2 regions of the Pantoea sp. PA1 genome follow, and region 2 is predicted to be linked to the other one. Evidence: predicted binding sites of a transcription regulator. Region 2 holds the regulator's gene; the other holds the start of a gene.
The links. Region 2 encodes CRP, which controls carbon source genes, mostly activating them, when cyclic AMP is high. Its sites were predicted from a motif close to ATGTGANNNNNNTCACAT; they were not measured.
Positions count from the first base shown of each region.

Region 1 (3,133 bases), on a different contig from region 2:
ACCCTTAATCTTCTGTTGTGTGCGTGTACCCCCGCGCCTGCGGGGCATCAGTTGGAATAGGTCAGCAGTCTGAAGGCGACTCATCCGAGTCGCCTTTTTGAATCCCACCCGCCGGTCAGAACTTGTAGTTAAAGTTCGCGCCGTAAAGCCAGGCCTTGCCTTCTGAGTTAAAGGTATAAGGACCTTCTTTCACCGTCACTTTCTGTCCGTGCATATAGGAGATGCCCAGATCGACCGAGGCGTTATCGTTGAAGGCGTACGACGTACCCGCACTCAGCCATAAACGATCCTGATCCGGGATGGAGATAGAGCGTTTATCGGCTGGCACCGGGCTGTCATCAAATGCGATACCGGTGCGGAACGTCCAGTTGCTGTCGTAGAAATAGGTGGTGCCCAGCGCGATACGGTAGGCATCGTGGAAGCTTTCATCTTTATAGAACAGTGTCTGGCCCTGAGAACCGGTGGCTTTCAGCTCCTGGAACTGACTCCAGCTGGTGTACGCCATGCTGTAGTGAACCGCCCACTGCGGAGCCACTTTATGCCAGCCCGACACTTCCCACATCTCCGGCAGATTCAGGGTTAACGCGCCCGGAACCGTCGTGCCGTTGGTACCAAAAGGCACGCCTGACACTTCCGGGTTGTTGACCGCATTCAGACGGGAGGACAGATTACTTTTGTAATCGCCATCAAAGTCGATCTTCACCTCTGAACGATAGCTGAAGCCGAAGCGGTTATTTTCATCCACTTCATACAGGATACCGGCATTCCAGCCGTAGCCCCACTCGTCGCCTTTCAGATGGGCAACCTGTGTATCAGCCGGCACGCCCAGTCTCGCGCCTGATTCACCGGCATAGCGTTCAATTTTCGCTTTGGCATAAACCGCATCAAAACCGACGCCCACGCTGAAGTGCTCATTAAACCGGTAAGCGGTGCTGAGGTTTAAGTTGCCGGTCATCAGGTCCGTTTTACCGCCGTAGCCGCCAGCGGTGTAACCATTATTAAACTCTGTCGCTAAGCCATAGTTAGAGGTTGCCGATGCGCCAATCCACCACTGATCGTTGATGGGCTGAACGTAATGAATATTGGGTATCCACTGATTCGGGGCGATGTTGCTGGCATCCAGGCTGCGACCCGTCGGACTGCGGCCCGTGATATCCACATCCGGGTCAATATAAACCGCACCGATGGAAAACTCCGGGCGATCCATTAACGCCATCGTTGCCGGGTTACGGCTGGCGGATGCCGCCGTATCGCCCATTGCCCCTTCGCCTGAGTAGGCGCGACCTAAACCAATCGTAGAGAACTCATTTAACTGAAACCCAGCTGCGTAAACGTGTGAAGAGACAAGCGCCACTGCAGCCGCCACGGCTGACTTTGCGAACAGGTTCTTATGGTTCATGACCACAACCTCATGTGAATTATTATTTAACGCTATAACGTCGCGTAACAAAGGACGGCGGATTGTAGGGACTGACGGTAAACGCACATATCAGACCAGTGCGGAGAGTATAGGTCCGACCTGTGTGCAAGTTGCAATATTGTTTTTAAAATATTTCAGAGTTGATCGCTTAAAATTCGATCTGCATAACAAAAAGCACCCTGATGAAGACAGCATACCGATTCCAGTTTGTTCTGGATCAATTTTTATTGTGATATTCGTCACTTAGCCACAGTCGCGTGGCGCATCTTATCGCAAGCGGGTAAAATTCCGGCCATAAAATCGCTTAACTCACCCGAAGCCGGGGCAGGAGAGAAAGATGACTGATGCCATTAAAAAATGCAGTGCGACCGAAACCGCTGCCTGTTGCTGCGTTGATGTCGGCACCGTAATGGATAATACCGACTGCACCGCCAGCTGGTCAGAGTGGTTTCCGCAGCGACAGGATGCGGAAGCCAAAGCCGCCCGGCTGACTGAGCGTGCCCGTCAGGTGGAATCGGAACCCTGTGTGATTGACGTCCGGTTCAGCGATGTCGATCAGGGCGTGCAGCTGGATATCGATTTCACCTTCAGCTGCCAGGCTGAAACCCTGATTTTCCAGCTCGGCCTGCGTTAGCGCCTCTTACGCCGCCTCAGCGCGGCGTTTTTCAATTTCGTGTTTCCCTTCGCACTTTTTCCTTTCTGCTATTGGCGGCTCACCCGCTTGTGGTTAACACTGATCAGGTCAGACCTCTTCAGGCAATGATGCCACAGTCCCGGCTACAGGTGAGAACAATGAGCAAAGCGCAGCCGCTGCTGACGCGTGATGGCGAACGCATCGCAATTACCCACGGGTTACGAACCCCTTTCTTACGCCAGGCGACTGGCTTTCATGGCATTCCCGCCATCGAGCTGGGACGGATGGTGGTCAGCGAATTAATGGTGCGCAGTGAGTTACCGGCTGACGTGATTGAGCTGCTGGTATTTGGTCAGGTAGTACAGATGCCGGAAGCGCCAAACATTGCGCGTGAAATTGTCTTAAGCAGCGGGCTGAATGTGAATACCGACGCCTACAGCGTCAGTCGTGCCTGCGCCACCAGTTTTCAGGCGGTGGCGAATGTGGCAGAGAGCCTGATGGCGGGTACGGTTTCTGCTGCTATTGCTGGCGGGGCAGACTCCTCATCAGTGCTGCCGATTGGGGTCACTAAAACGCTGGCCCGCGCGCTGGTGGATCTCAACAAGGCCCGCAGTCTGGGGCAGAAACTGCATATCCTTAAACGGCTGCGTCCGCGCGATCTGCTGCCGGTGCCGCCTGCGGTGGCGGAGTACTCGACCGGCCTGCGGATGGGGGACACGGCCGAGCAGATGGCGAAAAGCTACGGTATCACCCGTGAGGCTCAGGATGCGCTGGCCCTCCGCTCCCATCAGCATGCCGCCAGAGCCTGGCAATCCGGGGTACTGAACCAGGAAGTCATGGCAGCCTTTGTACCGCCGTGGAAAGCCGCAATCGATCAGGACAATAACGTGCGGATGAACGCTAAAGCAGAGGATTACGCCCGACTGCGTCCCGCCTTTGACCGCCAGCACGGCAGCGTTACCGCCGCCAACAGCACGCCGCTGACGGATGGCGCGGCAGCCGTCATTCTGATGCGGGAAGGGCGCGCCAGGGAACTGGGCGTCACGCCGCTGGGCTACCTGCGCAGCTACGCGTTTACC
Region 1 is NZ_JBXGEE010000001.1:1,989,889-1,993,021, reverse strand. Features, by position in the region: gene fadL (long-chain fatty acid transporter FadL) at 116-1,399, opposite strand; gene AC1V0D_RS09530 (YfcZ/YiiS family protein) at 1,758-2,054, shown strand; gene fadI (acetyl-CoA C-acyltransferase FadI) at 2,213-3,133, shown strand, end outside.
Region 1: the regulator CRP is predicted to act here: its motif matches at 1,648-1,665, upstream of AC1V0D_RS09530 (YfcZ/YiiS family protein).

Region 2 (3,133 bases):
GTGCGCCTGATTCACCTGCACACGCTGATAAGCCAGTTTGCCGGGTGCCTGTTCCTCTCCCAGCAGGAGGCGCAGCGCATCCTGATAGGTTTCCAGCGCGTCATGGGCATTTTGCCGCAGTAAGCCACTCTGCCACTGCGGCCAGAGCCAGATCATGCCGCCAAAGGCGATCAGACAGCCCATCAGCGTATCCATCAGTCGCGGCAGCAGAAACTGCGCGCCATTCAGTGAGAGGAGCTGCAGCGAGTAAACCGCGGTGACCGTAAAGCCAATCATCGACCAGCCATAAAACTGACGGGTAAAGCGATAGCTGATAAAGGTAATCGCCAGCATCACCAGCAGGACGACAGGTTCCGGCACCGCCAGACGCAGTGTGGCCGCCGCGACCACCAGACCGGCAAAGGTGCCGAGCGCACGGTGCTGGATACGGACGCGGGTGGCGCTGTAGCCGTTCTGGCTGACGAACATGATCGTCATCAGAATCCAGTAGGGCTTAGGGATGTTGAAGAAGAGCGCCAGCGCGCTGCCCAGCATCAGCATGACCGCAAAGCGACCGGCAGTGCGCAGCGCTGAGGAGCGAAATGAGAGGTAGCTGCGCAGCGCCGGGAGCAGCGGCAGACGGCGCTGGCGGTCAGCCATCAGGTCGCGCTGGTAAAGCGGTTTCTGGGTGCGCAGCACCCGCGCAATGCGGTTGAAGTGATAAAGGCAGAAGTGGCCCACCGGATTGTCGGGATGCTGACGGGCGATCTTCTCCAGCGCGCCAAGCTGTTTATCCATCGCAAAACGATCGGCTAACTGGTGGTAGAGAATGGTATCGGCCAGCACCCGCAGCCGGGCTGAGATGGTTTTGGCGTTCCAGCGGATCACCGCTTCAGCATGGCTCTGCTCAACCAGTTTCTGCACCTCTTCCGGCCGGTGCAGGCTGACCGAGATGTGCTCCTGCAGATCCAGCGCCACCTGAAAGGCGCGCGTCAGCCGTTTATGGCTATTGTCGCGGCTCGCCGACAGCATATGCATCTGCTGATAACAGGTGTTGATCAAATCGACCACTTTCTGCTGGCGAGCCAGCAGCGGCGGCAGCGCCTTCTCCGGATCGGTCAGCTGCGTCAGCAGGGTATATTTGGCGTCGCAGTAGTTCGCCAGCTCGCGGTAGATCAGACTCAGGCTTTCGCGCATCGGCTGCTCTTTCCACAGCCAGAACCAGAACCAGTTAAACACGCCATACCAGAGGGTGCCGCCGATATAGAGCAGCGGCGGCACATAGATGGGCATGCGGCCCGTCAGGCTCAGGGTAAAAATAGCGGCGATGAGGGTGCCGGAGAGCAGGCGGCCATGCAGCGGGCTGATCTCCCCGGTGACACCCAGCAACAGGGGCATCGCAAACAGGATTAGCGGCAGCGGAACCGCATGCAGGGTAAGCCACTGGATCAGGAAGCTGCCAAGCGCAAACAGGCTGCCGCCCACAATCAGACGTTTGAAGAAGCGTTTATGCGGGGTATCGAGACCGGCAATGTTGCAGCAGGCGGGGACTAACGAGAACAGCAGACCTTTTTGCAGGTCGCCAGCCAGCCAGCCCAGCGCGACCGGCAGGCAGAGCACCAGCGTTTGCCGCAGGGCATAGTTCACTTCAGGGTGATAAATAATTCGACGCCACATCGGCTCAGCACAAACAATAACGGCGTGATGCGAACATCACGCCGTGGATGACAGGAATTAGCGGGTGCCGTAAACGACGATGGTTTTACCGTGTGCAGAGATCAGATTCTGATCTTCCAGCATCTTCAGAATACGGCCCACGGTTTCGCGTGAACAACCTACAATCTGGCCAATTTCCTGACGGGTAATTTTAATTTGCATGCCGTCGGGATGCGTCATGGCATCTGGCTGTTTCGCCAGATTAAGCAGAGTCTGTGCAATGCGTCCGGTCACGTCGAGGAAAGCGAGGTTACCCACTTTTTCTGACGTCACCTGCAGGCGACGCGCCATCTGCGATGAGAGTCGCATCAGGATGTCAGGGTTCACCTGAATCAGCTGGCGGAATTTCTTGTAGGAGATTTCCGCCACTTCGCACGCGCTTTTAGCACGAACCCAGGCGCTGCGCTCCTGACCTTCTTCAAACAGGCCAAGCTCGCCGATGAAATCCCCCTGATTCAGGTAGGAAAGAATCATCTCTTTGCCTTCTTCATCTTTAATCAGAACCGCGACGGAACCTTTCACGATGTAGTAAAGCGTTTCAGCTTTTTCACCTTGGTGAATCAGCGTACTTTTGGATGGATACTTGTGAATATGGCAATGGGACAGGAACCATTCGAGTGTAGGGTCTGTTTGCGGTTTGCCGAGAACCATTCGCTATTATCCTCTGTTGTAATCGTGCCCAAAATACAGGGGGCAGTTTTCCCTGTCAGGCGGTGAAAGCTTCAAGCGTTTCCTTTTCAGGAAATTATTCGGGCCGCATCAGGCGCAGTGCGCATCATTCTTCCCGGCTTCGCCATCGGGTGACGAAAAATATTTTCAGCTCTGTTTGTAGCACAGCTTTTGCCGACTGTCTTCTGTTGTCTCGCTTCAGCTAAGGGCGGATTTCTCTGGATTGCTGTTTATCAGGCGAAAGCGTACTCTGGCGACAAAACAGCGTATTCCGGAGCAAAAATCATGCAGGCAAGAGTGAAATGGGTAGAAGGGATGACATTCCTTGGTGAGTCATCCTCCGGCCATCAGATCCTGATGGATGGCAATTCAGGGGATAAAGCGCCCAGCCCAATGGAGATGGTGCTGATGGCGGCGGGCGGATGCAGCGCGATCGATGTGGTATCAATTCTGCAAAAAGGCCGCAACGATGTGGCTGATTGTGAAGTAAAACTGACCTCAGAACGTCGTGAAGAGGCGCCGCGAATCTTTACGCACATCAACCTGCATTTTATCGTGAGTGGCAAAGCACTCCAGGATAAAGCGGTCTCACGCGCGGTGGATCTTTCTGCTGAAAAATATTGCTCGGTGGCCATCATGCTGGGGAAAGGGGTGACGATGACGCACAGCTATGAGGTGGTTGAGCTGTAATAGCCGCAGGTTTTTTTAAAGTTGCTGGCAGTCCGGTGTGAGGCCGTGCCTGGATGGGGGAATTCACTTTGAGACTGTG
Region 2 is NZ_JBXGEE010000005.1:20,808-23,940, reverse strand. Features, by position in the region: gene AC1V0D_RS17695 (YccS/YhfK family putative transporter) at 1-1,656, opposite strand, end outside; gene crp (cAMP-activated global transcriptional regulator CRP) at 1,714-2,346, opposite strand; gene AC1V0D_RS17685 (OsmC family protein) at 2,650-3,054, shown strand.